DNA from 2 places in the Ochrobactrum sp. PL_is483 genome. Region 2 is predicted to be linked to the other one. Evidence: predicted binding sites of a transcription regulator. Region 2 holds the regulator's gene; the other holds the start of a gene.
What was found. Region 2 encodes PhoB, which activates phosphate uptake and scavenging genes when phosphate is short. Its sites were predicted from a motif close to TGTCATNNANCTGTCAT; they were not measured.
Positions count from the first base shown of each region.

Region 1 (15,197 bases), 230 kb from region 2:
TCCTGCGTAACCTTGAGGATTGTACGCGCGCGCTGGTCGAGGCTGCGCATGAGCCAGTTCGCCGTCTGCATGCAATCCGAGAGAAACGCTTTTTCCTCGGCCTTTACGGAAGCGCTTACCTCCGCATAATATTCATTGTTGACGATGAGACGGGGCATCGCGGCTGGGTTGAGTTCGATAGCCCAGCCACCGTCACGCGAGGGCGTCACCAGTGCATCCGGCACGATGGCATCGGCGACGGAAATTTCAAACAAGGCACCCGGCTTCGGATCAAGCATGCGGATTTCGGTCAGCATATCGAGAATATCGGCCTGATCGACGCCGCACAGTTTCTTGAGCGTCGCGAAATCCCGCCGCGCCAGAAGATCGAGATTGTCGATCAAAGCTTCCATGGCCGGATCGAAACGGTCCTTGAGGCGCAGCTGGATTGCCAGGCACTCCCGCAGATCGCGGGCAAAAAGACCGGGCGGATCAAAGGTTTGCACGATACCAAGAATATGTTCGACCTCTGCCGTTTCCACGCCCAGATTCTGGGCGAGCCCGACAATATCGACACGCAGATAGCCGCTCTCATCCAGCGCGTCGGCAAGCGCTGTCGCGATGAACCGGTCTGTCACACCGGAAAAAGTCAGCGCGATCTGTTCCGCCACGTGCTCGCTCAATGAAACCCGGCTTGCCGTGACCTGATCAATGTCATAACCGCCGCCCGCAACATATCCGTCGCCGGTTGACGATTTCCATTGCGCAGCCAGATCGGGGCCGACTTCGTCAAAACGTCCCGGATCGTCGGGGAAGATGTTCTCAAGCGAACTGTCGAAAGTGGATGCGAGATTTTCGGCGTCGTCCGAAGCATCCGTTTTGAACCAGTCGCCGTCAGACATGTCGTCGGATGCAAGCTCGTCTCCGCCAGTTTCGGCACCTTCCGGCACAGGGTCCGCGCTCGAAAAATCATCATTTGCTGCCTCAATTCGGTCCAGCAGCGGATTTCTTTCGATTTCACCGTCGAGAAACTGTTCAAGCTCAACATGCGTCATCTGCAGCAGCTTGATCGACTGCATTAGCTGGGGGGTCATGACCAGCGATTGAGATTGACGAAAATCGAGCTTGGGCGACAAAGCCATGGAACGCGTTATCTCCCCTGTTTCACCCTTGCCCACCGCCAAGAACCACATGTTCCAGCCAGGCTGAATGAAAACTGGTATGAACCTTGCTTGTCAATTCAGAATGCGCGCTTTCCGAGCAAAAGGGAAATTAGTCGCGGTAGAAGCGGCGCGAATTACGGCACGCACGCCTATTTCGCGCCCGCCAATGATGCTTACAACGGGGGAATCTGGAGCAGGGGATCTGAATTCATTCAGATCAATGGCGCTTTAAAGAGTGAACTGGTCGCCGAGATAGAGCCTGCGCACATCCGGGTTGGCAACGATTTCAGCGGGACGGCCATGCGTCAGCACCTGACCGGCGTGAATAATGTAGGCGCGGTCGATAAGGCCGAGCGTTTCACGCACATTATGGTCGGTAATCAACACGCCGATGCCGCGGCTCGTCAGATGACGGACAAGCTGCTGGATATCCGAAACGGCAATCGGATCGACGCCAGCAAAAGGCTCATCGAGCAGCATGAAGTTCGGGCGCGATGCAAGCGCGCGCGCAATTTCGAGACGGCGGCGCTCACCGCCGGAAAGCGAAATGGCGGGTGCCTTGCGCAAATGAGCGATGTGAAACTCTTCCAGAAGCGCATCCAGCTCGGAGGCGCGTTTGGAACGATCCTTTTCCACCACTTCCAGCACGGCCTTGATGTTGTTTTCCACCGAGAGACCGCGAAAAATGGAGGCTTCCTGCGGCAGATAGCCGATGCCAAGACGGGAACGGCGATACATCGGCATCGATGTGACATCGAAACCGTCGATCTCGATGGAGCCTGCATCAGCCGGAACAAGGCCGGTCACCATATAGAAACAGGTGGTCTTGCCTGCACCGTTCGGACCCAGAATGCCGACTGCCTCGCCCGCACGCACGCCGAACGACACGCCATTGACGACCTGCCGTCCACGATAGCTCTTGCAAAGACCGCGCGCCACCAGCGTTCCCTTGAGACGCGCCGACTTACCCGGCTGGCCGGGCATGGCGCCCGCGACATCGGATGGTGCGTTCACATTCTGCGATGCGGCTTGCGGCCCGTCGGCTTTCTTGTTCCAGAACAATCCCACGCCTGCTCCGGTCAGTTCTGCTTGGGCGCAGCGCCGCCCTGCTGTTGATCTTTCGGAGCCATGATGATCGACACGCGACCCTTGGACTGTCCCTTGCAGCTCTCGACATTGGCGCGACCCGTATCAAGATGCGCCGTCAGCTTGCAGCCGGTCACGACATTATCGCCATCGGTCAGGACCACTTTCTGTCCCTGAAGAACCATCACCTGGTTCTTGGCGTCATAACGGCCCGTATCGCCGGTTGCGACCTGCGTGCCCGACTTGAGATAAACTTTTCCCGAAATGTCGATGTGATCGATGCTCGACGAATCAAGGCCACCGACGCCAGCACTTGCCGGTTCAGGCGCCTGCGCCTCGCCGTCTTTCTTGGCCTTGTTGTAGTAGACCGTCATCTGGCCCGCCTTCAGCAAGGCATCGCCCTGCGAAACGGCAACATTGCCAGTGAAGACGGCAACGCCTTCCTTGTCGCGCATTTCCAGCTTGTCAGCGTCGATCTTGACGGGGGCCTTGCTGTTGGAAAGCTTCAGGCCGTTCACGGCCGCGCCTTCCTGTGCCAGAGAAGCTGCCGGAGCCGCGACAAGCCCGAGCGCCAGAACTGCAAATCCCATCCGCAAAGTGCGGGCCATTGTACCCTTGTTCATCTTGCCCGTCTCGCGTTCCATATATCTTCAGCTCCCCGAAGCATTCGACCATCCCTCAGCCGATATGCGGTCAGACGCAACCTTAAGCACTTTGCGTCCAAATGGGAACATTCGGCATCGCAAAATGCGATCAAAAAAGCGGTTTAGAGCCTGTAGCATTCCGATTGCATCAGAATCACGCTCTAACAATTTGTTTTCGAGCACATTTCGGTCCAAAAACCGGCTTCAGAATGCACTCAAGCGTCCGCACAGATAAAAATCGGCCCGAACGCTTCCCTATCCTCAAATCAGCGCCCTTTTCAGGGAGCCTTGTTGGGCGAAACAACGCTGCCGTCAACAGTCATTCGAACCTTGTTCTCGAAAATAAGAACCTTGCCGTTGTCCTTGACCTGCATGCTGTCGGCCAGAATATGCGTGCTGCCGCTGCGGATATCGACGGGCTTGTCGGTCGTGATCTGCCCGCTCTTGAGATTGACGTCCGCGGAATGCATCACTGCACGCAAACCGTCATCTGTCGTAACAGTAAAGTCCTTATCAAGTTGCAAACGTCCATTGGCGTTGTCGTAAACGCCCGACGTTGCCTCGACCTTTGCCATGCCCTTTTCGCCAACCGGCAGCTCGGCGGAAATGCCTTCAAGCGAAATCGCTCCGCTGTTCTTCGCATCCTGCGTCGCCTTGGCAGCAGTCATCGAATAAGGGCGATTATCCTTGGTGTATCCGTTCAGATGCGGACTCGTCATGACGAGCTTGCCGCTTTCGCCGCCATTATTCACTTCCACCTTAATGGGCGTGTTCGGCGTGGCCAGAAACGTGTACCATGAGAATACAGCCGCCACGATAATAGCGGCGACCGGAAGAGCGGTCTTCAAGACACGGACACGAACCGAATGGCGCTGCGCGGCATGAAAAAGCGTCTCGGCCTTCTCCGACGCACCAAAACGCACACTGCCTATGCCGCGACCTTGAGCGGTCGCGCTATGCGGCGCATGGCTATTTGTGGTATCGACAGTCATGCGGCGTTCAGTTCCTTGACGGCTCGTAGAATTCAATAAGCGGCGCGTCCGTGTCGCGCTTTTTCATTTCAATAAGGTTTATTTGGGGTGAAATAGTCGGTTGCTCAATAGCTTTATACCGCGCAAAACACCACACCCGCCTCGGAAATAAAGAGCAGGAGCGGATTATGCCTTTGATAATTCAGCCCAATTTTCACTCCATCGATCCCTGATGGAATGCTAATCAACTCTTTGATATCACAAATCCGGACCGAATTACAGCCGGGCGTGATGCCACCATGAAAGCTGAGCTGACAACAAACCGGGAATCGCGCGCAGCGTCATTACAATATACATCCAGATAACGGAGCATTTCGCGAAACACGAACGATTTCCGGTCAGTCCCATTTTTCGAAGATACTTGCCGCGTGTCCTCATTCGAGGCAAAAGGTGAATGCCAAGCGCAAACCACGCTATTTGAACCAATGGATGGACGGGAATGGCTCAAGACGCCGAAGCAATCATCGAACGCCGCAAACTGCGCAGAAAGCTGACCGTCTGGCGTGCAGCCTTCCTTCTTCTGATCGCAGCCGTGATTGCCGTCTTCGCTTCATGGTCCATGCGCGGCGCGAATTTCAGCCAGCCGCATATCGCCAAGGTTCGCATCGAGGGCACCATCTTCGAGAATGAGGAGTTGCTGAAGCGCCTCGACAAGATCGCCAAGGACGATGCCGTCAAAGGCGTGATTCTGGTTCTCGATTCGCCGGGCGGAACGACGGTTGGCGGCGAAGCCATTTTCGAAGCCGTGCGCAAGATTGCCGAGAAAAAGCCGGTCGTGACACAGGTGGGCACGCTCGCTGCCTCCGCCGGTTACATGATTGCCAGTGCATCCGATCACATCATCGCGCGACAGACATCCATCGTCGGCTCCATCGGGGTTCTGTTTCAATATCCGGACGTCTCGAAGCTGCTCGATACGATCGGCGTGAAGGTTGAAACCATCAAGTCTTCGCCGCTCAAGGCGGAACCCAATTATTTCAGCCCGGCCAGCGAAGAGGCCAAGGGCATGATCAGCAACATGATCATGGATTCCTATGCGTGGTTCGTCGATATTGTCGAAAAACGCCGTTCTTTCACGCATGAACAGGCACTCGCACTTGCCAATGGTGCGGTTTTTACCGGACGGCAGGCGCTGGACAAAAAGCTGATCGACGGGCTGGGCGGTGAAGAGGAAGCCGTGGCCTGGCTTGCAGGCAAGGGGCTGTCGAAGGATCTGCCTCGCCTGGAATGGAAACCGGTCAGCGGTGAAACCGGTTTTTCCCTGCGCGATCTCATCATTCACGCCGGTGCGCGCCTTATCGGCGTGCCGCAGGAAGCCGATGGCATGTTGAAGCAGATCGCCAGGGAGCGCATCTTTCTTGACGGACTTCTTTCGGTTTGGCACGTTGACGGTACGCCTGAAGCGAATTGACGCCAACCGGGCACACGAACAATATCCGGTAGCTGCCGGATGAAACAAACAGAAGAACAGGGGTTTAAAGCCGTGATCAAATCGGAACTCGTTCAGATTATCGCCAGCCGCAATCCGCATCTCTTTCAGCGCGATGTCGAAAACATCGTGGGCGCGGTATTCGACGAGATCACCAATGCACTTGCCGAAGGCAATCGCGTTGAGCTGCGTGGCTTTGGCGCCTTTTCGGTGAAAAACCGCCCTGCCCGCAGCGGCCGCAATCCGCGTACCGGTGAAACGGTGGACGTGGAAGAAAAGTGGGTTCCCTTCTTCAAGACCGGCAAGGAACTGCGCGACCGTCTCAACGGCGCAGTCTGATAGACGCTATGGCGGCAAAACGCATCATCGCCATCATCGTTCTTGTACCGCTCGCCGTTGTTCTGATTGCGTTGTCGGTTGCCAATCGCGCGTCGGTGCAATTCACGGTCGATCCGTTCAATCCGGGCAATCCGGCGCTATCCTATAATGCGCCTCTGTTCCTGTGGCTTTTTGGTGCGCTCCTTCTTGGCGTTGTCATTGGTTCTCTGGTGACGTGGCTCACGCAGGGCAAGCATCGACGCAAGGAGCGGATGTACAAGCAGGAGGCGGCTCGCCTGCTTGAGCGCAGCACAGCCGCCGAAAAGCGCAATATATCGGTCGTGAATTCCTGAAACGGCCTTTATTCTCGAACCCGGAAGCAAAACTTCCGGGTTTCGTGCCTTGAAAAGCCTTTTGTGCGCGATTGGACGACGTTTTCCCCTTTCGCACCGGCGCTGTTTATCCTACCTAGACCCAATCACGATGATTGGAGTTTCGGGTGAAAGCGCCAAAGGGAAAAGGCAAAAAGCCGTCGGGCGGCAAGCAGGAACGCAGTTTTGAGCGCGCGAGACACGATGCGCCGCGTCCTGAAGGTAAGTTTGATAATAAAGGTTCGTCCTTCAAAAAGCCGCGCCCGCAATTCGCCAAGGCTGCACCCAAGCCCGTAGACGACAAGCCCGTTACCCCGCTTCGCGAAATCAAGCCTTATGCCGGTGCGCGTCCGGGGGAAAGACTGCCGCTCATTCTCGAAACGGAACCTTCGCCCGATTATGCGCTGCTCGACAGCGGCAACGGGTTGAAGCTCGAGCAATATGGCCCCTATCGCATCGTGCGCCCGGAAGGTCAGGCGATCTGGCTGCCGAGCCTGCCGCAAAAAGAGTGGGATCAGGCGGACGCCGTCTTCACCGGCAACACCGACGAGGAAGGCATGGGGCGCTGGGCGTTCCCGAAAGTGCCGCTCGGTGAAACATGGCCAATGCAGCACGACGGTATTTCCTTTCATGGCCGGTTCACCTCATTCCGCCATGTCGGCGTGTTCCCCGAGCAGGCCGCGCACTGGTCATTCATGGACGGGCTTATCCGCGAAGGTGTAAAGTCCGGACGAAGCGTGAAGGTGCTCAATCTTTTTGGCTATACGGGCGTGGCCTCGCTGGTGGCTGCACGGGCCGGCGCGGAAGTGACCCATGTGGACGCATCCAAGAAAGCCATCTTATGGGCGCGTGAAAATCAGGAAATGGCCGGGCTTTCCGACAAGCCGGTCCGCTGGATTTGCGAAGACGCGATGAAATTCGTGCAGCGCGAGGAGCGGCGCGGCAGCTTCTATGACATCATCCTGCTTGACCCGCCTGCCTATGGGCGCGGCCCGAGCGGCGAGGTCTGGCAATTGTTCGAGCATCTGCCTGCCATGGTGGATACATGCCGGTCGATCCTGACGCCAAAGCCGCTCGCCGTCATCCTGACAGCCTATTCCATCCGCGCATCCTTCTTCGCCATTCACGAGCTGATGCGCGACCGTTTCACCGGTCTTGGCGGGACAGTCGAATCGGGTGAACTTATCCTGCGTGAACGGGCGGCAGGACGCGCACTTTCCACTTCCATGTTCAGCCGCTGGGTAGCCAAATGAGCCGTGACGACGATTTTTCCAAAAGCCCCCGGGTGGGTCAGGTCAAGGAAGTTACCAGCCTTACCAATCCCATTGTGAAGGACCTTCGCTCGCTGGCGCTGAAAAAATTCCGTGACCAGCAGGGCGTGTTCCTGGCCGAAGGGCTGAAGCTTGTCATCGACGCGCTGGAACAAGACTGGCGCATCAAGACGCTGGTCTTCGCCAAATCCGGCAAGGGCAACAAAATGGTCGAGCAGGTCGCCGCCCGCACATTCGCCAAGGGCGGACTGGTGCTGGAAGTGACCGAAAAGATCATGGCCGCCATTACGCGGCGCGACAATCCGCAAATGGTGGTTGGCGTCTTCGAGCAGCAATATCGCCCGCTTGCAAGCCTCAAGCCGAAAGGCAACGACGTTTATATCGCGCTCGACCGCGTGCGCGACCCCGGCAATCTTGGCACCGTCATCCGTACCGCGGATGCGGTTGGCGCCAAGGGCGTTATTCTGATTGGCGACACCACCGATCCCTATTCGCTGGAAACCGTGCGCGCCACCATGGGCTCGGTCTTTTCCATGCCGCTCTACAAGGTGAGCGAAGCCGATTTTCTCAACTGGCGCAAAGGCGTTTCCGGCCTTGTCGTCGGCACCCATCTGAAAGGCGCCGTCGACTACCGCACCATTCCCTATGCCAACAAACCCGTGGTCTTGATGATGGGCAACGAACAGCAGGGCCTGCCGGACAGCCTTGCCGATACGTGCGACAAGCTAGCCCGCATTCCCCAGGCAGGACGTGCAGATTCTCTTAATCTCGCAATTGCCACCGGCGTCATGCTGTACGAAATTCGTCGCGACGCGCTCACGCTCGATGAAAGGGCTTAGGGATGAAGCGGCACGCGGTCTGGTCCTCGCTTTTTGTCGTCATCCTCACGGTGCTGATCGATCAGGGCGTCAAGCATCTGGTGGAAACACGGATGGGCTACGGTCAACAAATCGACCTGCTGCCATTCCTCGCATTGTTTCGGACGCACAATGAGGGCATCGCCTTTTCCATGCTCGCCTGGCTGCATGATTGGGGACTGGTGGCAATCACCGCCGCAGTTATCCTGTTCGTGCTTTACCTGTGGTGGACCAACGCGCCGGACCGCATTTTCGCGCGCTACGGTTTCGCGCTGGTCGTTGGCGGTGCAATCGGCAATCTCATCGACCGTGTGATGCATGGCTATGTGGTCGATTATATCCTGTTCCATCTGCCGACATGGTCATTCGCTGTTTTCAACCTCGCCGATACGTTCATAACCATCGGCGCTGGGCTTATCATTCTGGAAGAATTTCTCGGCTGGCGGCGCGAGCGGGCCACCCGCTGACGGCCACACGCTGACGGGACGGCTTGAACAGTTTCTGCCTTTCGCATAATTTGATCGCGTGAAATTAAAAGCTTTTTGAAGGGGATAAGGTCCGGCCACTCGAATTGACACATTGGTGACATGCTTCTGTCATCCTCGCGTAGCACTGAATCTGTAATGCTTCGGCCGAACTGGACGCCCGTCCTTTCAATCAGGGCGGACGAAGGCTGGAATTGGCGGCTCTCGCTGAAATATCAGTGGGAAAGCCATTCAGGAATACGGGAATAGGCAAATCAGGAGCCATCATCATGACAGTACTGCTTGGAATGGACCAGCAAATCATTGATGATACGGTCATGTCAGGCTTAGAAGCACAACAGGCGCTGTTCGCGTCCGGCGGCGACCCCATTGTTCTGGGGCGCATCGGATCGCTGGAAGTACGGCTTGCCAATTCACGCGAGGCCGTGGAAGCCGCGCAGGAATTGCGCTTTCGCGTCTTCTTCGACGAAATGGGTGCGCGCCGGGAGAGCATCGAAGCCGTGGAGCTTCGCGATGCCGACCGCTTTGACGCCATTTGCGATCACCTTCTCGTTTACGATACCGCCCTTCCCGTGCCGGAACACCAGCAGATTGTCGGCACCTATCGCCTGATGCGCAGCGATCAGGCGGAAAAGGCGCTCGGCTTCTATTCTGCCGACGAATATGACGTGCAGCGCCTGGCCCTTTCGCGCCCGAATCTTCGTCTGCTTGAACTCGGTCGCTCCTGCGTGAAGGCGGAATACCGTTCCAAGCGTACCGTCGAGCTTCTGTGGCAAGGTGCCTGGGCCTATTGCCGCCGCCATTCCATCGATGTGATGTTCGGCTGCGCGTCGTTCCACGGCGCTGTACCTGCCGCGCACGCACTCGGCCTGTCCTTCCTTCATCACAATTGCCGTGCCACCGATGACTGGGACGTTCGCGCCTTGCCCAATCGCTACCAGGCCATGGACCTGATGCCGAAGGAAGCCATCAACAACAAGGTTGCACTGTTTTCCATGCCGCCTCTGGTGAAGGGATATCTGCGCCTCGGTGCGATGATCGGGGATGGCGCCGTGATCGACGAAGCATTCGGCACCACGGATGTGTTCATCATCCTGCCGATTGAGCGCATCTCCAGCCGTTACATTACGTATTACGGCGCGGAAGCGAACCGTTTTGTGTAGTCTGTAGATATTCCGGTTCACTCCGCTCCGGTTCGCAAACATCACCATTTTCGGCACGTCATACCCAGAATCTCAAACAGACTACCGCGCCCTTATCCCGAGGGGCGGAGCATAGCCTCATCCTGAGCCTGTCGAAGGATCGAAGGGCGAGGTTCCAGAAACCTCACGCCTTTCCGGCCAGTTCCTTCAATTTGTAGATCAGGTCCAGCGCTTCGCGCGGGGTCAGTTCGTCGGGGCTGATGGCGGCAACCGCCTTCGCCAGTTCGCTGTCCTTGGCCTGAACCTGCGGCTTCGGCTTTTCCTGCTGCAAGACGACCGAGAACAGCGGCAGGTCATCAATCAGCTTGTCGGCCTTGCCGGATGTTTCACCGGCTTCGAGCTGGTGCAGCACGTCACGCGCACGGTTGACGACCGCTTCGGGCAGTCCGGCGAGACGCGCCACCTGTACGCCGTAGGAACGGTCGGCAGCACCCTTCGCCACTTCGTGCAGGAAGACGACATCATTGTCCCATTCCTTGACCCGCATGGTGACATTGGAAAGCCGCTCCAGTTTTTCTGAAAGCGCCGTCATTTCATGGAAATGGGTAGCAAACAGCGCCCGGCAGCGGTTCTTCTCATGCAAATATTCGACCGCGGCCCAGGCAATGGAAAGTCCGTCGAAAGTCGCCGTACCGCGGCCGATCTCATCAAGAATCACCAGCGAGCGCTCGCCTGCCTGATTGAGGATCGCTGCCGTTTCCACCATTTCGACCATGAAGGTGGAGCGCCCGCGTGCCAGATCGTCCGAAGCACCGACACGGCTGAACAATCGATCCACGACACCAATCTGCGCAGACCCGGCAGGGACGAAGGAGCCCATCTGCGCAAGAATGGCAATCAGCGCATTCTGGCGCAGGAAGGTCGACTTACCGCCCATGTTCGGGCCGGTGAGAAGCCAGATCGCACCGTTCCCGCAATCCTTTTGCGGAGAGAGATCGCAGTCATTGGCAACAAACGGATTGGCCGCCTGCCGCCGCAAAGCCTGCTCGACAACCGGGTGACGACCGGCAACAATGTTGAAGGACAGGCTGTCATCGACCTGCGGGCGGCAATAGCCCTGCTCTTCCGCCAGCACAGCAAGCGCTGCCGAAACGTCGAAAACCGCAAGCGCCGATGCTGCCGCGCGGATGCTGTCGGCATGAGAAACGGCTTCCGCAGTCAGTTCCTCAAACACGGCAAGCTCGATGGACAAGGCGCGGTCGGCGGCATTGGCGATCTTGCTTTCCAGTTCCGCCAGTTCGGTCGTGGTAAAGCGCATGGCATTGGCCATGGTCTGGCGATGGATGAAACGGCCCTTGGCTTCATCCGTATCCGTCATCGCCCCGGCATTGTTGGCCGTCACCTCAATGAAATAGCCAAGCACATTGTTATGCTTGATCTTCAACGACTTGATGCCGGTCTCTTCGATATAGTCGGCTTGCAATCCGGCGATCACCCGGCGCGACTGGTCGCGCAAGGCCCGCATTTCATCGAGTTCGGCATTATAGCCTGCGCGCACGAAACCGCCGTCGCGTTTCAGGAGCGGCAATTCATCAGCCAAAGCCCGGTCGAGATGCGCTGTAAAGAGGGCAGGCACGGCGCTGACCGCATCACGGGCATGGGCCAGCTCGTCGGGCAGCAAAGCACTTTCCAGCAGGCCTGCAATGGTGTGCGCAGCCTCGAAGCCTCGCGCAAGCGCACCCAGATCGCGCGGCCCGCCGCGCCCGACGGCAAGGCGCGAAAGCGCACGCGGCATATCCGGCACGCCTTTCAGTTCAGCCCTCATGGCTTCGCAGAGGCCCGGTTCGCTCAGGAACCAGGAAACAGAATCGAGCCGCAGCGCGATTTCCTTCGGATTGGTCAGTGGCGCGGTCAGACGTTCGGCGAGAAGCCGCGCGCCGCCTCCGGTAACGGTGCGGTCAATGGACTTGAGAAGACTGCCATCGCGACTGCCCGACATGGTGCGCACCAGTTCCAGACTGGCGCGCGTGGCCGGATCGATGAAAATCGTGCCGCCTTCATGCTCGCGCTCGGGCCGCATCAGCGGCGGGCGCTCGGAAATCTGCGTCTTTTCGATATAGGCAATCGCACCGGAAATGGCCGAAAGCTCGGAGCGACTGAACTGGCCGAAACCATCGAGCGTCGCAACGTTGAAATAGCGCTGGATGCGCGCTTCCGCAGCAGCACTATCGAAGAGGGTCGCCGGTTGCGGCGTCACTGCCTTGCCGACCAGATCGAAGACGGGGCGCAATTCCTCATCGTGGAAGGCGCTGTCGGCCACGACCAGTTCACGCGGGTCCACGCGCATCACATCGGCGAAAAGCCGGTCCGACGTGGTTTCCGCCACGCGAAAAGTTCCAGTCGAAATATCGATCCAGGCGAGCGCCAGCGCCCCATCGCCGCGCGTGCGCCCCATGGCCATCAGGAAATTGGCTTCTGATGGGTCCAGCAGCTTTTCTTCGGTCAGCGTTCCAGGCGTGACGAGGCGGATCACGTCGCGCTTCACCACCGATTTGGAGCCGCGCTTCTTCGCCTCCGCCGGATCTTCCACCTGTTCGCAGACTGCAACCCGGTAGCCTTTGGCGATCAGCTTTTGCAGATAGTCGTCGGCGGCATGGACCGGCACGCCGCACATGGGAATGTCCTCGCCCAGATGCTTGCCGCGCTTGGTAAGCGTGATGCCGAGCGCCGCAGATGCCTCCACCGCGTCATCGAAGAACAGCTCGTAGAAATCGCCCATGCGATAAAAGAGCAGCGAATCGACATTGGCTGCCTTGATCTCGATATATTGTTCCATCATCGGCGTCAGGCGAACGGGTGCCTCGGCGGCATTTTCTTCCGCATCCAACATATGTTCACTCGCCTTCGCTTCCATTGGCAAACCTTCATTTATTGCTTGGCGAACAACGCCAAAGTCATAAAATTTCGTATTCCATCGCTTTTGGATGAATATCTATTCCCGTAAGCGCTGTTTACACAATGCAAGACTGGCGCTATCGAGGTTTTCCCGCAGAGAAAACCGGAGGGAACATGCCAGCCTCGACGCCGAAGGGCAACACATCAGAACGCGCACCCACAGCCAGTGAGAAGGAAGCGCTGGACTTTCACGCGCAGGGTCGTCCGGGCAAGCTGGAGATCAACCCCACCAAGCCCATGACAACGCAGCGCGACCTGTCGCTCGCCTATTCGCCGGGCGTCGCCGTGCCGGTGAAGGCAATCGCCGAAGACGCCGCTCTCGCCTATGATTACACGGCCAAGGGCAATCTGGTCGCCGTCATCTCCAACGGCACCGCCATTCTCGGCCTCGGCAATCTGGGCGCGCTCGCATCCAAGCCGGTCATGGAAGGCAAGGCCGTGCTGTTCAAGCGCTTTGCCGATGTCGATTCCATCGATCTTGAGGTCGATACCACCGATATCGACGCTTTCATCAATGCGGTGCGCTATCTCGGCCCGTCGTTTGGCGGCATCAATCTGGAAGATATCAAGGCGCCCGACTGCTTCATCATCGAGCAGCGCCTGCGCGAATTGATGGATATTCCGGTTTTCCACGACGACCAGCACGGAACGGCCATCATCGCCGCCGCCGGCCTCATCAATGCGCTGCACCTGACCGGCCGCGACATGAAGACGACAAAGCTCGTCTGCAATGGCGCGGGCTCGGCGGGCATCGCCTGTATCGAGCTTATCAAGGCGATGGGTTTTGCCCCGGAAAACGTCATCCTATGCGACACCAAGGGCGTCGTCTATCAGGGCCGCGAAGAGGGCATGAACCAGTGGAAATCGGCGCACGCGGTGAAGACCGACAAGCGGTCGCTCGCCGATGCCCTGAATGGCGCAGACGTGGTGTTCGGCCTTTCGGCCAAAGGCGCGTTCACGGAAGACATGGTCCGCTCCATGGCGCCGAACCCGATCATCTTCGCCATGGCCAATCCCGACCCGGAAGTGACGCCTGAAGAAGTGGCGCGCATCCGTGACGACGCCATCGTTGCCACCGGCCGTTCGGATTATCCGAACCAGGTCAACAATGTGCTTGGCTTCCCCTACATCTTCCGCGGCGCGCTCGACGTGCGCGCGACGACCATCAACGACGCGATGAAAATCGCCGCCGTCAACGCGCTGGCCGAACTCGCCCGTGAGGACGTGCCGGACGACGTGGTTGCCGCCTATCAGGGCAGCCGTCCGCGCTTCGGCCAGAACTACATCATTCCGGTGCCGTTCGATCCGCGCCTCCTTGCATCCGTCTCGGCTGCCGTTGCCAAGGCTGCGATGGAAACCGGCGTTGCCGGACGCGCCATTGCCGACATTGAAGGCTACAAGCGCGAACTGTCGGCGCGCCGCGATCCGATCGCCTCGACCCTTCGCGGCATCTATGAACGCGTGCGCCGCCAGCCGAAGCGCATCGTCTTTGCCGAAGGCGAAGAAGAACAGGTGATGCGTGCCGCCGTTTCCTACGTCAATCAGGGCCTTGGCACCGCAATTCTGGTGGGCCGCGAGGAACGGGTGCAGGACACGGCCAAGGCTGCCGGTCTTGATCTCGACCGTCCCGGCATCGAGATCATCAATGCGCGCCTGTCGAGCCGCAATGCCGCCTATGCTGACTATCTCTACGAGAAACTCCAGCGCAAGGGCTATCTGACACGCGATTGCCACCGCCTCATCAACAATGACCGCAATCATTTTGCGGCCTGCATGGTGGCGCTTGGCGATGCCGATGGCATGGTGACGGGCGTGACCCGCAACTACGCGACGGGCCTTGACGACGTGCGCCGCGTGATCGATTCCAAGCCCGGCCACCGCATGGTCGGTGTTTCCATCGCGCTTTGCCGCGGACGCACGGTGTTCATCGCCGATACCGCCGTCCATGAAATGCCAACCGCAGACGAACTTGCCGATATTGCGGTGGAAGCAGCAGGCATGGCGCGCCGCATGGGTTATGTGCCGCGAGTGGCGCTGACCGCCTTCTCGACTTTTGGCCATATGGGCGGTGAACGCTCCGCACGTATCCAGGAAGCCGTCCGCATTCTGGCGACACGCCATGTCGATTTCGAATTCGATGGCGAAATGAGTGCCGATGTGGCGCTGAACCCGAAGCTAATGGAACAATATCCGTTCATCCGACTGTCGGGTCCGGCCAATGTGATCGTCACGCCGGACAATCACTCGGCCTCGATTGCCGCCGACATGCTGCAGGAACTGGGCGGCGCAACGATCATCGGCCCGTTGCTCGTCGGCCTCGACAAGCCCGCGCAGATCGTCACTATCGGCGCGAAGGATTCCGACATCGTCAACATGGCGGCAATCACCGCCTATAATGCGACGAACTGAAAAATCAGCGAATAGCGATGCAAAGGCCGGGGAAACCCGGCCTTTGCTTTTGGATAT
Region 1 is NZ_JBVPGS010000037.1:246,865-262,061, reverse strand. Features, by position in the region: gene rpoN (RNA polymerase factor sigma-54) at 1-1,121, opposite strand, end outside; gene lptB (LPS export ABC transporter ATP-binding protein) at 1,371-2,210, opposite strand; gene AC0TNJ_RS14910 (LptA/OstA family protein) at 2,222-2,872, opposite strand; gene lptC (LPS export ABC transporter periplasmic protein LptC) at 3,151-3,864, opposite strand; gene sppA (signal peptide peptidase SppA) at 4,343-5,314, shown strand; gene AC0TNJ_RS14895 (integration host factor subunit beta) at 5,387-5,671, shown strand; gene AC0TNJ_RS14890 (LapA family protein) at 5,680-6,003, shown strand; gene AC0TNJ_RS14885 (RsmD family RNA methyltransferase) at 6,150-7,274, shown strand; gene AC0TNJ_RS14880 (TrmH family RNA methyltransferase) at 7,271-8,131, shown strand; gene lspA (signal peptidase II) at 8,134-8,616, shown strand; gene olsB (l-ornithine N(alpha)-acyltransferase) at 8,904-9,797, shown strand; gene mutS (DNA mismatch repair protein MutS) at 9,961-12,690, opposite strand; gene AC0TNJ_RS14860 (NADP-dependent malic enzyme) at 12,846-15,140, shown strand.
Region 1: a site for PhoB is predicted at 8,721-8,737, ahead of olsB (l-ornithine N(alpha)-acyltransferase). Genes of this name have one in related genera too.

Region 2 (15,197 bases):
AAGTGTTTGGGTTGATTGCTGTAAAGCTGTTTACGATTCGTTAGGAATCTGCGGCACGGCTTTGCTGCACCTTGATTTCGCGCGCAGATCACAAGAAAAGCTGCTTGCGTGTCCGGTAGCCGACCCCGCCCAAGGTGCAATTTTTATTTGCAAGGCAAGTTTTCAGCGCCAGCGGCGAAGTTGACAAATTAGGGCGTTTTGGGGGCAAAGTTGCAATTTCTGACTGTGTTTCAGGTGCTCTTCTCGAACTTCAAAAGTTATCCACAGGCCCGAAAGATGGTGAGATGACGTTTCTTTGACTGCTGTCACCCTGCACGAAACCGCTGAATTCCTGCTATAAGCGTTCAGATCAGACGACGGAACGCCATGCAGGACCACCCGAAAAAAGACAGGATCGACACCGCTTCGCCCGCGATTTCGGCGAGCAAGCGGATCGTCTATCTTTGCCTGGGCTTTCTCATGCTCGGACTTGGAATTGTGGGTGCCTTCCTGCCGGTCATGCCGACAACGATCTTCATCATTTTTGCCGCATGGTTCTTTGCGCGGTCTTCGCCAAAGATCGAGGCACGGCTGCTGGCCGATCAGCGTTTCGGACCGCTGGTCATCAAATGGCGCGAGCGCGGTGCCATCCCGCCGCGCGCCAAGCTTTACGCATGTCTTGGTATGACGGTCGGTTATGGCCTGTTCTGGTGGGGCGCAAAACCCGGCTGGCTGCTGGCAGGAGCGGTAACGCTGTTCATGCTGGGTTCCGCCGCTTATGTATTGTCACGTCCGAACGAGTAAGTTCGTCCGCTTTACGGCGTCACATCAAATCCGAACCATTTTTCGGACAGTCTTTTGATAGTGCCATCGGCCTTCGCTGCCATGATTGCAGAATTGAATTGGCGCTTGAGATCAGCTTCGTCCTTGCGCAGGCCGACAGCGACCCCGCGCCCGAGCAGGCCGCCTTTGAAAAGTGGCCCGGTCATGACGACATTCGCGTAGGCTGGCGTCTTCTGGATCGTATTCAGATAAGACCGTGCGGTAACCTGCATATCGATGCGTCCGCTTTTGAGGTCGAGGTCGACTTGTTCGGCGGTCTTGTACTCACGGATCGTGGTTCCCTGGCTGAAATAGGTATCGACCAGCATCTGGGCTATCGATCCTCCCACAACGCCGATAGTTGCTCCCTTTAGCTCTGCGGCAAAGTCCCGAACAACCTTTTCGGTGTCTGCCTGATTGCCGGAAAGGTCGAGGTTTTCGTTCGAATGAGAAAGTCCGCTATAAGGACTGTCGCGCACGGTGGCGAAGACTTGCGGAGTGCGGGCATAGGAGGTGGAGAAATCGATGATTTTCTCGCGCGCTTCCGTCGCCGACAGGGCGCCCATGACTGCATCGGCTTTTCCAGCCTGCAGGCTTGGGATGATGGCATCGAAAGGGATGGCAATAAAATTGCATTCGACGTTCATCGTCTGACAAAGATATTTGCCAAGCTCGACTTCATAACCGTCGAGCGTGCCGTCCGATTGCGTGAGATTGTAGGGCCGAAAGTATCCCTCGGTAGCAATGGTGAGCGCGGGGCGCCCACCTTGAGCATAAGACGGAAGCGACCAGCCTGCGAGCGCTGTTATCCAGACGAGATTGAACAGACGTGGATAGTTCACGTGGAAACCTTGTGTTTGTCACCGTGTCATTCGAAGCATAGGTCGGGAAATGCGGCTGCGTAAACTGGCCGGAAATTGGGAGCCGTTATTCGCGTGGCGGGGTCCATCCATTCGAAAACGCGACCCTCTTGCGGGCGGATGAATGCCGTCTTGTCCCTTGCCGGTTCAGTGGTCCCTGAAACCCCACAAAACCACTGGCAAACGGCTCTGATACAAACCTGTAACAATAGTGTCATATGAATGTAATATAGAGCGCGTAGAGGGCTAACGACGCCACATCGTCATATGTCTTTTACAACAGGAGCCGCAGCTCATGAACAAGATGATTTCCTCGACCGCAGCGCTTGCCATCGCTGCCGTTATGTCGGTTTCCGCCGCTCAGGCGCGCGATCAGATTCAGGTTGCCGGTTCCTCGACCGTTCTGCCTTATGCAAAAATCGTCGCCGAGACGTTCGGTGAAACCTTCCCGAACTTCAAGACGCCGGTTGTTGAATCGGGTGGCTCGGGCGCAGGCATCAAGGAATTCTGCAAGGGCGTCGGTGAAAACACCATCGATATCGCCAATGCATCGCGCGCCATGAAGGACTCGGAACTGAAGTCGTGCATCGACGCTGGCGTCAAGGACGTTCAGGAAGTACGCTTCGGCTATGACGGCATCGTGTTTGCGACCGACGCCAAGGGTCCGGATTGGAAGCTGAAGCCGGAAGATGTCTACAAGGCGCTCGCAGCCAAGCTGGTCGTAGATGGCAAGTTGGTCGACAATCCGAACACCAAGTGGAACCAGGTCAACCCGAACCTTCCGGACTGGGACATTGCCGCCTATATCCCGGGCGAAAAGCACGGCACCCGCGAAGTGTTTGAGGAAAAAGTTCTGGCCGACGGCTGCAAGCACTCCGGCGCGTTGGACGAAATCAAGAAGACCGGCCTCGACGACAAGGCTGCCGCTTCCGCCTGTATCGCAGTGCGCAAGGACGGCAAGGCTGTCGACATCGATGGCGATTATGCTGAAACGCTGGCTCGCATCGACTCCAACAAGACCGGCATTGGCGTTTTCGGCCTCTACTTCTTCGAAAACAATGCCGACAAGCTGAAGGTCGCCACCGTCAACGACGTTACCCCTTCCGCTGCAACGGTTGCTTCGGGCGAATATCCGGTGTCGCGTCCGCTGTTCTTCTACGTGAAGAAGGCGCATCTCGGCGTCATCCCGGGCCTCAAGGAATATGTTGAGTTCTTCCTCAACGACCAGATGATCGGTCCTGACGGCCCGCTCGCCGAATACGGTCTGGTTCCGGCCCCGGATGCAGAACGTGAAGCACAGCGCGCTGGCTTCGCCGAAGGCAAGACGTTGGCTGCGAAGTAAGTTTTGATCTGTGGAACGCGGGGATGAGAAATCTCCGCGTTCTTCTCCTTTCGCGCCTTTATATTATGACAGGCGCATTCGCGCGGAACGGCATGGGTGGAAGCTGCACCTCAAAGCCATCCGCATTCATCAGGGCAACCGGGGAAATTGAATGTCCTTCTTTCTGGTTCTCGTCAGTATCGTTGCAATCGGGCTGATCGGATTCTTCATAGGCCGCCAGCGTGCCGTTGCACTGGACAAGGCGCAGTCGGCTTCCGCAAAAGCCTCGCCGACCGAGAAAATGCATTCCCGCCCGCATTATCACGGCTGGTGGGTTTTCCTCGTTTCAGCGTTGCCCGCGGTTCTGTTCCTCGCCATATGGGCCCTTGGAACGTCGGTTTATATCGATCACAGTGCGACCGCCCGCTTGCCGGATGCCATTGAGGAAGGTTCCTTCACCAATCGCAGCCTGCAACTCGGCATGGTTCGCGGTCTGGCCAGCGGGCTTGACCGGCTGACGCCAACCGAACTGGAAAGCTTTCCATCGAATTATCAGGATGCTCGCACGCTTCTGGGCGCAAAGGGCGTGGCGCTCGCGACCGAAGGCGCGGATTATATGGTGCCGATCGCGCTGTACCTGAAAAAGGCAACGGCGCTGACGCACACCATCGGTTCCGCAGTTTCTCTGGTGATCGCCGTCGCGGGCCTGATCTTCGGGCTTTCCACGATCAGCCGGCGCATGCGTGCGCGCAACAATGTCGAGCGGATCGTTCTCTGGGGCCTGATTGCAGCCTCCGGCATCGCCATCCTGACGACAGTCGGCATCATCTGCTCGATGCTGTTCCAGACCATCAGCTTCTTCCAGTCGGTTTCGCCGTGGGATTTCTTTTTCGGCACGGTGTGGGACCCGCGCTTTGCCGCTGCCGGGTCGGGTGGCGAGACGGGCCAGTTTGGTCTCATCCCGCTTCTGGCAGGCACGCTCTATATCGCATTGGTGGCCATGCTGTTCGCGGTTCCGGTCGGATTGTTCTCGGCCATTTATATGGCCGAATATGCTTCGCCTCGCGTGCGCACCATCGTAAAGCCGGTTCTGGAGCTTCTGGCGGGCATTCCCAGTATCGTCTACGGCTTCTTCGCGCTCGTGACTGTCGGACCTTTCCTGCGCGATCTCTCCATTGCCATTGCAGGCGGGCAAGGTTTTATCATGGCGCAGAGCGTTCTGACCGCCGGTCTCGTCATGGGCGTGATGCTCATCCCGTTCGTATCCTCGCTTTCCGATGACATCATCACCGCCGTGCCGCGTGCGTTGCGTGACGGCTCGCTCGGCCTCGGCGCGACCCGCTCGGAAACCATCAAGCGGGTGGTTCTTCCGGCGGCATTGCCTGGCATCGTCGGCGCGCTTCTGATGACCGCCTCCCGCGCCATCGGCGAAACCATGATCGTGGTGCTCGCTGCAGGTGTTGCGGCACGCATCAACATCAATCCATTCGAGGCGATGACCACCATCACGGTGAAGATCGTCAATCAGCTCACCGGCGACCTTGAGTTCAACTCGCCGCAGACGCTGGTGGCCTTTGCACTCGGCATCACGCTTTTCGTCCTGACGCTGATCATGAACATCTTTGCGCTGCACATCGTGCGCAAGTACCGGGAGCAGTACGAATAATGACCGATACGACCTTTAACACCAGCGGCGCCACGGCACGGCCGACACGCCGCGATATTGGGATCAAGCGTCGCTACGCTGCTGAACGCCGCTTCCGCTACTATGGCATTGCCGCAATTGCCATCGGTGTGTTCTTCCTGTGCGCGCTCCTGTTCTCGGTCTTTTCCAAGGGCTATACTGCCTTCTGGCAGACGACGCTCTATCTGCCGGTCAAGCTTGAGGAAAAGGTGATCGATCCGGGCAACAAGCGGGCGACCGATCCGAATGTGCTGATCACCGCCAACTATCCGCTGCTGGTGCGCAACGCCCTGGCCGAAAAGCTTGGTATTTCCACGACAGACCGGCCGGCTATGCGCGATCTGGGCCGCTTCTATTCGGACGGTGTACGCATTCAGCTGCGCAAGATCGTGATGGACAATCCGTCGCTCATCGGCACGACGCAGACCGTTCCGGTTCTGGCAGGCGCCGACATCGATTCCGCCTTCAAGGGACAGATCGATCTTTCCGTGCCGGAGACGAGCCGCAAGGTATCGGACCGACAAGTAGGCTGGATGAAAACGCTTTCGGAAGAAGGCGTCATGAAGGAGGCCTTCAATACGGGTCTGTTTACGTTCGGCGCATCCAGCCGCCCGGAAACCTCCGGTCTCGGGGTTGCACTGGTTGGTTCGCTCTACATGATGCTTATCGTTCTCGGCCTCTCGCTGCCTATCGGCGTTGCTGCTTCGATCTATCTGGAGGAGTTCGCCAAGAAGAACCGGTTCACCGATATGATCGAGGTGAACATCAACAATCTGGCGGCCGTGCCATCCATCGTGTTCGGTCTGCTCGGACTTGCGGTTTTCATCAATTTCTTCGGCCTGCCGCGCTCTGCGTCGCTGGTCGGCGGTCTGGTGCTAACATTGATGACGCTTCCCACCATCATCATCGCAACGCGTGCCGCGCTGCGTGCCGTGCCACCTTCCATACGCTCCGCAGCTCTCGGTCTCGGCGCATCGAAGACGCAGATGGTGTTCCACCATGTCCTGCCGCTTGCCGCACCCGGCATCTTGACCGGCACGATCATCGGTCTCGCCCATGCGCTTGGTGAAACCGCGCCGCTCCTCCTGATCGGCATGGTAGCATTCGTTGCCGATGTGCCGTCGACACCGATGGATCCGGCGACCGCTTTGCCGGTGCAGATCTATATGTGGGCAAACGAAGCAGAACGTGCCTTTGTTGAACGCACGTCAGGCGCTATCATCGTCCTGCTTCTGTTTCTGGCCGTGATGAATATTGCAGCAATCATTCTGCGCCGCCGCTTCGAGCGCCGCTGGTAAACGGGAGTCGCAAGCTATGAACCTGATGACTGAACGATCTCTCGAGAAAGCCGTAGGAGAAAAAATGAACGCCAACGCCAGTTCCATAAAGATGCGGGGCGACAAGGTCTGCGTGTTTTATGGCGAGAAGCAGGCTCTGTTCGACGTCGATCTGGAAATCCAGGAAAAGATGGTCACGGCGCTGATTGGTCCCTCCGGTTGCGGCAAGTCTACCTTCCTGCGTTCACTCAACCGCATGAATGATACGATCGAAGGCTGCAAGGTCGGCGGCAAGATCACGCTCGACAACGAGGACATTTACGATCCGAAGATCGATGTCGTTGAACTGCGGGCCCGCGTCGGCATGGTGTTCCAGAAGCCGAATCCGTTCCCGAAATCGATTTATGAGAACGTCGCTTACGGCCCGCGCATCCACGGTCTTGCCCGCACCAAGGCTGATCTGGAGGAAATCGTCGTGACGAGCCTGCAGAAGGCCAGCCTGTTCGAAGAAGTGAAGGACCGCCTGCACGATGCGGGCACCGGCCTTTCAGGCGGCCAGCAGCAGCGCCTTTGCATTGCGCGCGCGATTGCGGTCAGCCCGGAAGTCATCCTCATGGACGAACCGTGCTCGGCGCTCGACCCGATCGCAACTGCGAAGGTGGAAGAGCTGATCGATGAACTGCGCCAGAACTATACGATCGTGATCGTCACGCACTCGATGCAGCAGGCCGCGCGCGTTTCGCAACGCACAGCCATGTTCCATCTTGGCAATCTGGTCGAAGTGGGCGACACGGAAACCATGTTCACCGCGCCGACCGAAAAGCGCACGCAGGACTACATCACCGGACGCTTCGGCTGATCCGGAACTGCGTTTCAACAGACAGTGCGGCTTCCCCGCAATTTTTATTACGAGGTCTACTATGCCGTCTCAGCATACCGTTCGCTCCTACGACGAGGAATTGAAGTTTCTCTCCCATAAGATCGCCGAGATGGGCGGACATGCGGAACGTATGGTCGAGCAGTCCGTCGCCGCAATCGTCAATGCGGACAATGCGCTCGCGCAGCGTGTCATCTCTGACGATCTTATCCTCGACGCCAGCGAGCGCGAGATCGACGACAAGGCCGTCATGATTATCGCCAAGCGCCAGCCCATGGCCGTGGACCTGCGCGAGATCATCGGCTCGATCCGCATCTCCGCCGATCTGGAGCGCGTCGGCGACCTGGGCAAGAACATTGCCAAGCGTGTTGCCGCCGTTTCGGAATCACGCCAGCCGGTAAAGCTTTATCGCGGTCTGGAAACGCTGGCCGAACTGGCGCTGACGCAGCTGAAGGACGTTCTCGACGCCTATGCGTCGCGTTCGGTGCAGCAGATCAATGTCGTTCGCGACCGCGACGACGAAATTGACGCCATGTACACGTCTCTGTTCCGCGAACTCTTGACTTACATGATGGAAGATCCGCGCAATATTTCCGCCTGCACGCATCTTCTGTTCTGCGCGAAGAATATCGAGCGCATCGGCGATCACGCGACCAATATCGCGGAGACTGTTTATTACATCGTGACTGGCCTGCAAATGCCGGCTGAGCGACCCAAGGAAGACCTGAGCCACGGTATTGTCGTGGATGAGGCGCGTAAACCCTGAACTGCAACCGGCCGGACTTTGGTCCGGCGGTTGAGAATGTGTGAATAGCGCGGCGGCACGCGGTCGATTGGGGGATTGTATCCACCGTCCGCCGAATTTGGATAGGGAAATACTGGATGTCACAGGCACCCAAAATCGCTGTGGTGGAAGACGAAGAGGCGCTGAGCGTTCTGCTTCGCTACAATCTTGAGGCAGAGGGCTATCAGGTCGATACGATGCTGCGCGGCGACGAGGCCGAAATCGCCTTGCGCGAGAATGTGCCGGATCTGCTTATTCTGGACTGGATGCTGCCGGGCGTATCGGGCATTGAGCTTTGCCGTCGCCTGCGCCAGTGGCCGGAAACCGAGCGCCTGCCGATCATCATGCTGACGGCGCGTGGCGAGGAGAGCGAACGCGTCCGAGGTTTAAGCGTCGGCGCCGACGATTATGTCGTAAAGCCGTTTTCAACGCCGGAGCTTCTGGCACGCGTCAAGGCAATGCTGCGCCGCTCCAATCCGAGCATCCTGTCTCATGTGCTGAAAGTGGGCGATCTTGTTCTGGACCGCCAGCAGCATCGGGTCTACCGCAAGGAAAAGGAAGTTCGTCTTGGACCGACGGAATTCCGGTTGCTCGAATATTTCATGATGTCGCCCGGCCGTGTCTTCTCGCGCAGCCAGCTTCTGGATGGCGTTTGGGGTCCCGATATCTATGTGGATGATCGCACCGTGGACGTCCATGTCGGGCGGCTTCGCAAGGCAATCAATGTCGGTCGTGCGCTTGATCCGATCCGGACCGTTCGCGGCGCCGGTTATTCTTTCGGTTGATCGACACCGTTTCGAAACTCTCAAGTACAGCTCTTGATCGGCCCGTCATGTTCATCGTGGCGGGCCGTTTCACGGGTGATAGGCCCTGGGCAATGCTGACCCGATTCGCCTCTGCCGGGTCAAAACTCGCGCCAATTAGGCGTTTTCACACGATGTTACAACTATGTTTCCAAAGTTGACGGCAACCAGCGGAACCCATGGAAAACTGAATTTTTGCAGATCATTTGAAGCAGCATGAATGTGGTCGGGAAAACTATCCAAGCAAACACGAATTAAGGCAGCGATATGGCGTGTATTGCGAGAATTTGAATCGCTTTAAATCAATGCCTTATCTGAATTCGTAACTCTCGTTAATAAATTATTAATATATTTAAATGGCTTGTAGGCATATTCGCACTCTCGATTCGGAATTCATTTTAGGCTGTCTGGCTGCTTCCTGCATCGTTGGGATTTGACGCTTCGCCTTTTTTTGGCCTAAAAATTCCAAAACCTTGAATTCGATTGAGCGACAGTAGGATGAGCGATTTTGATCTTCGTCCTCTTTGACTTGCACCGCAGTCAGACGTTCGCGCGCATCGTTTCAGATGTGTCTGCCTGAACGTATGACTGGATCAGTTAAGGGTCCTAACATGAGACTGAGCCATTGACGCGCGCCGCGAAGTGGAAATTGCCCGTTCTTATCGGGCTGGTGGTTGCGCCTTTCGTGGTGACCGGTTGCACGACGACCGGGACTTCGGGAAAAGCCAATTCGGAAAAGACGGCGGCAAGCCACGTCAAATCGGTCAATGGCGTGAAGACCTACACCTACACCGCGCGTGACAAGGAATGTCTTGAACGCGCGATGTTCTTCGAATCCAACCGTTCGAGTCCCGACGGGCTTCTGGCTGTCGGCACGGTCGTCATGAATCGTCTCGCATCGGGCCGTTATCCTGATACGATTTGCGGTGTGGTCGGTCAGAAGAACCAGTTCGCGCCCGGTGTTCTCACCCGCAAGATGAATTCCAAGGCGTTACCTGATGTTCAGGCAACTGCCGATGCAGTCCTGAAGGGGCAGCGCCATCCGAAGCTCAAGAACGCCATGTTCTTCCATACGGCGGGCCTGAAGTTCCCCTATAACAACATGCACTATGTGCTCGTCGCTGGCGGCAATTCCTTCTATGAGAAGCGCAATCGCGACGGCTCGCTCCAGAATCCGGTTCCGCAGGAACCATACAATCTTGCGCTCGCCTATTCGCCGCAATCGCCTTCCGTTCCTCAAGATCCATCCTATGACGTGACCCTGCCGCAGACGGGTCCGGTTCCGGGCGCAGCACCGACAGTTCAGGTGGCGCTCGCGGAGGCTTCTCAGGCTCAAAGCGCGGAACAGAACGGCGGCGCCGGTCCGCAGGCCCGCGGTAATCGCCTGGCGCGTCATCGCGGTGTCCCTGCAACTCAGCAGGAGAACCACATGCAAATGGCCTCCTATCAGCCGCAATTCGATACGACCGCTCCGCAGCCGACGTCGCTCGGCTATGGTCCGGCAAGCCAGAAGCAGGCCGACGCCATCGGCGCGCTTCTTCTGTCTCAGGACAGGCCGGAAGCGCCGCTATAAAAAGCTGATCTGCACTTGATCAATCAGAACGCCGGTCCTGTTTGCTTCAGGCCGGCGTTTTGATTTTGACTGATGGTCGCCGTTTTTCGCCACAAGGCGTCAGGGCCGGTATATCGGGCGATAGATCACCATCGGCGTGTCGTAGAAATCCACCCGGTTCTGCCAGGCACGCCTGTCGGCTCTGCGATCGAGGTCGAGCCGCATGAGGCAATTGGCGAAAGCATCGGTCCTGGGTTTGAAGCCATAGCTTTGGCAGGTTTGCTCGTCAGCCGCACGGCGCTGTTCGGGCGTCATCGTCACGCAGCCGGCCAGAAGGCCGGTAACGCCCAGTAAGATAAGCACTTTCTTATTCATTGCTTTCTGCTTTCTTCAGCAACTGACCGCGTGAATACTATAGCGGAAAGGCAGGAAAAAAGGTGGTGAATTTATGCCGTCTGATAAACTGTCGGTGATTCCATATCCAAAGAGGTCTTCCACCCATGGCTCATGAACAGCTGAACCCAGTCATCGATCCGGTGAAACTTGAACGTCTTGCGGAAGTCGCCGTTCGTGTCGGTCTGCAATTGCGCGAGGGGCAGGATCTCGTCATCACCGCGCCGGTCGTCGCATTGCCGCTGGTTCGCCTTATCGCCAAACATGCCTACAAGGCCGGAGCCGGACTGGTGACGCCATTCTTCGCGGATGACGAATTGGCTCTCGCCCGCTACGAGAACGCACCCGATGCAAGTTTCGACCGCGCGGCCAACTGGCTTTATGAAGGCATGGCGAAGGCCTATGCGGACGGTGCTGCCCGCTTGGCCATCGCCGCCGATAATCCGATGCTTCTTTCCAGTCAGGACCCGGCCAAGGTTTCACGCGCCAACCGCGCCAATTCAAAAGCCTATCAGCCGGCGCTGGAAAAGATTGCCGGTTTCGACATCAACTGGAACATTGTCTCCTATCCCAACCCGGCATGGGCAAAGCTCATGTTTCCGAACGACCCGGCGGACATCGCGACCCGCAAGCTGGCCGATGCGATCTTTGCGGCTTCGCGTGTCGACGTCGACGATCCGGTCGGCGCGTGGGCCGCGCATAATGCAGCGCTTCGCACGCGCACCCGTTTCCTGAACGGCAAGGCTTATCGCGCCCTGCATTTCAAAGGCCCGAACACTGATCTGACCGTCGGGCTTGCCGACGGCCATGAATGGCACGGCGGCGCTTCCACGGCGAAAAACGGCATTACCTGTAATCCGAACATTCCGACGGAAGAAGTGTTTACGACGCCCCACGCCCTGCGTGTCGAGGGCCATGTGACCAGCACCAAGCCTTTGTCACATCAGGGCACCCTGATCGAAAATATCGCGGTTCGCTTTGAGAGCGGACGCATTGTCGAGGCGAAGGCAAGTCGCGGTGAAGAAGTACTCAACAAGGTGCTGGATACGGATGAGGGCGCGCGTCGTCTGGGCGAAGTGGCGCTGGTGCCGCATTCCTCGCCGATCTCGCAGAGCGGGCTTTTGTTCTACAACACCCTGTTCGACGAAAATGCAGCGAGCCACATCGCGCTCGGCCAATGCTATTCCAAATGCTTTATCGACGGCGCCAAGCTGACGCCGGAACAGATCAAGGCGCAGGGCGGCAATTCGAGCCTTATCCATATCGACTGGATGATCGGCTCCGGCGAGATCGACGTGGATGGCATCAACGCGCACGGAACCCGGGAGCCGGTGATGCGCGGCGGCGAATGGGCTAACTGATCATGTAAAGGCCGGGATTTCCCGGCCTTTACACTATATCCGTTCGGTCAGTTCTTTTCCTGAACATGAGCTTCGAGGAACCACAGCGCCTTGTCGAGGCTGCGGGAAGCGGCGGTAAAAATATCCGCCGTGTCGTCATCCCCGGCATCGTCGGCATCCTTGATTGATTTGCGCAGCAAATTGGCGACATCGCCATAACGCTCGATCAATGCCAGCAGATGGTCATGAACGGCATAAATGTCGGTCGGATAGGGCTTCAATCTGGTTTCCTTCGCCACGATCTGCGTGGTGCCATAGGCTGTTCCGCCAAGCTGTACGGCACGCTCGGCAATCGTATCGACGTGTTCGTCGAGATCGCCGCGAAAACCATCGAGCATTTCATGAACGGCGATGAATTGCGGCCCCTTGAGGTTCCAGTGAGCCTGCTTGGTGATGAGGGCAAGATCGATTGTTGCGGCCAGATTTTCGTTGAGCAGGGCGATCATTGTCGTCTTCGTATTGGAAGGAAGATCGTTGCGGGTTGCATGCATCGACTTGTTGGACATTTTATCCTCACATCCTTTTGCTCGATCCGGCTTGGAGAGACTGGGAGAATGTCGCTCATGATCGTGGGCAGCTATTCCAGCACAAACGAACCCGCCAGATCCTTAGAAGGCTCGATTTGCCGGAGGAGGCCTTCGTTGACTTCAAGGCAACGCAAAACATTCCCGCACCCGGGGGAGAAATGCATGCCGGCAGTTTTTGTTCCGTGAGAAATGGCTAAAAAACGGCGCCGGTCCGGCTTCCACCAAGTTACGGCTTGTCGCAGCGCAAATTCTGATTTACCCGGTTGCGCATGAAGATACTTGCCCTCGATACTGCCGCTTCGTGGTGTTCTGTTGCCGTCTATGATTCCGATGGCGATGTGGTGCTTGCCGATGTGAGCGAAAACATTGGCAAGGGCCACGCGGAAGTATTGATGACCTATGTCGAACGCGCTTTGACGGAAGCGAGACTATCGCTCCGCGACATGGATGGGGTGGCGGTCAATATAGGGCCGGGATCGTTTACCGGCGTTCGTATCGGTGTCTCGGCGGCACGTGGTTTCGCGCTGGCGCTGGGCGTGCCAGCCATCGGGATAACAGCCTTCGAAGCGCTTGCCTCTGAAACCCGGATCGAGAGCCCGGAAAAACCGGTACTGGTCTTTCTCGACGCCCATCGCGGCGAGATTTATGCGCAATCGTTCGACGCAAAGGGGACCGCCAGCGCAGAGCCGCTGGTTCTGTCGCGGGAGGAAGCAGAGGCTCACGCAGCTTCCCAAGTGGAAAATACGGTTCTTGCTGGCTCCTCCGCTCGCTCAATCAATGAAGCAATTGGCGGCCGCTTCGCGCTGGGCCCGGTAGAGCCGACAGCAAGAATCGGCACCTATGCGCGTCTGGCAAGTTCCCGCCAGCCGGGGGATGCGCCGAAGCCGCTTTACATGCGCGGACCCGATGCAAAGCCGCAGGTCGGATTTGCGTTGCCGCGGAAGAGTGCCGGGGAATAGCCGATGATGGGCTTGCCGTTCGGCCGTTTCGGTCGCAGGGAGGTTTCGGTAGAACCATTGCGCGCCCAGGACAGTCATGCGATCCAGCGCATTCACGCCGTCGCTTTCCTTCATGGCTGGAGTTCCGACGATTTCAGGTCACTGATTGCACAGGATACGGTTTTCGGCTTCGTTGCCCGTACGGAGGGTAAACCCAATGACGCCTGTGGCTTTGTGCTGGCGCGTCTTGTGGCTGGAGAAGCGGAAATCCTCACCATCGCCGTCGCGCGCGACGTGCAGCGGCAGGGCGTCGGGCGTGCGCTGATGGATGCCGTTCTGCGCCATCTTTATCAGGAACGGGCCGAAACGCTTTTTCTCGAGGTGGACGAGGCGAATGTCGCTGCGCAGGCCCTTTATCGCCGCCTCGGCTTCCAGAAAGTCGGCGACCGTCCTGCCTATTACGAAACGCCGAACGGCCGCTCGGCAGCGCTCATTCTCCGGCGTGACCTGAAGAGGGCGCAATGATCGGCGCGATCAGGATATTTCTGGTTGTCGCGGCCATGGTTGCGCTGAGCCTGTCGCTGATCCCGTTTCAATATCTGTTTCTGAAAATGAAGAACGGGTGGAAGCGCCGTCTGCCAAACTTCTTCCACCGCGTCGTGGCGCGCCTGTTCGGCTTTCGCATCAGGACTGTTGGCCAGATGCACGAGGGCCGCCCCCTTCTCCTTGTTTCCAACCATACCTCATGGAGCGACATTGTCGTACTCTCGGCGGTGGGGCAGGTATCGTTTATTGCGAAGTCCGAGGTGCGCGGCTGGCCGGTTTTCGGCATGTTCGCCGTTCTGCAGCGCACGGTTTTCGTGGAGCGCGAGCGGCGCGGCAAGACAGGAGAGCAAACGTCGGAGATTGCACGGCGTCTGGCAACCGAGGACGCAATGGTGTTGTTCGCCGAAGGCACGACATCGGATGGCAATCGCGTTTTGCCGTTCAAGACAGCGCTTTTCGGCGCGGCGCATGCTGCGATCAAGGAAGCGAACCTATCGGAAGTCATGGTTCAGCCGGTCGCCATTGCCTATACCGGGGTTCACGGCATGGCGATGGGCCGTTATTTCCGCCCGATTGCCGCATGGCCGGGCGATGTCGAGCTGATGCCGCATCTCAAAGGTATCTTGCGGGAGGGGGCGATAGACGTCGAAGTGCGTTTCGGGGAACCTGTCGTCGTAACGGCCGGGACCGATCGCAAGGCGCTTGCTCGCACAATGGAAAACCGGGTGCGCGCGCTTTTGCAAAGTGCATTGCTGGGCCGCGATATTCCCGAAGAGTGACAGCCGTCAGATTGTCACCTTCCAAAATGGCGACAAAAGCTGTAGATAGCCGCGCATGAGCGACAATATTACCGATCTCGACCCCACGGCAGAGCGCCCCAACGCGCGCAAGGTTTTCGTAAAGACCTATGGCTGCCAGATGAATGTCTATGACAGCCAGCGCATGGCCGACAGCCTTGCCGCGGAAGGTTATGTCGCGACCGACACACCGGACGATGCCGATCTGGTCTTGCTGAACACTTGTCATATTCGCGAAAAAGCATCGGAAAAGCTCTATTCCGCGCTTGGTCGTCTGCGGAAGATGAAGGATGCGCGTGAAGCGAATGGCAAGGAATTGACCATTGGCGTCGCGGGTTGCGTCGCGCAGGCCGAGGGACAGGAAATCCTGCGCCGCGCGCCGAATGTCGATCTCGTCATCGGGCCGCAGACCTATCATCGCCTGCCCAATGCGCTTGCGCGGGTTCGCGGCGGCGAAAAGGTAGTTGAGACGGAATACGCTCTCGAAGATAAATTTGAACATCTGCCGTCGCCCAAGCGCGAGGAAACGCGCAAGCGCGGTGTCTCCGCGTTCCTGACCGTGCAGGAAGGCTGCGACAAGTTCTGTACCTTCTGCGTGGTTCCCTATACGCGCGGTTCCGAGGTTTCGCGTAACGTG
Region 2 is NZ_JBVPGS010000037.1:12,162-27,358, forward strand. Features, by position in the region: gene AC0TNJ_RS13790 (YbaN family protein) at 367-783, shown strand; gene AC0TNJ_RS13795 (transporter substrate-binding domain-containing protein) at 795-1,643, opposite strand; gene AC0TNJ_RS13800 (PstS family phosphate ABC transporter substrate-binding protein) at 1,957-3,003, shown strand; gene pstC (phosphate ABC transporter permease subunit PstC) at 3,155-4,648, shown strand; gene pstA (phosphate ABC transporter permease PstA) at 4,648-5,964, shown strand; gene pstB (phosphate ABC transporter ATP-binding protein PstB) at 6,029-6,802, shown strand; gene phoU (phosphate signaling complex protein PhoU) at 6,864-7,586, shown strand; gene phoB (phosphate regulon transcriptional regulator PhoB) at 7,703-8,389, shown strand; gene AC0TNJ_RS13830 (cell wall hydrolase) at 9,033-9,980, shown strand; gene AC0TNJ_RS13835 (hypothetical protein) at 10,080-10,334, opposite strand; gene AC0TNJ_RS13840 (aminopeptidase) at 10,460-11,713, shown strand; gene dps (DNA starvation/stationary phase protection protein Dps) at 11,761-12,258, opposite strand; gene tsaB (tRNA (adenosine(37)-N6)-threonylcarbamoyltransferase complex dimerization subunit type 1 TsaB) at 12,549-13,238, shown strand; gene rimI (ribosomal protein S18-alanine N-acetyltransferase) at 13,242-13,742, shown strand; gene olsA (lyso-ornithine lipid O-acyltransferase) at 13,739-14,542, shown strand; gene miaB (tRNA (N6-isopentenyl adenosine(37)-C2)-methylthiotransferase MiaB) at 14,598-15,197, shown strand, end outside.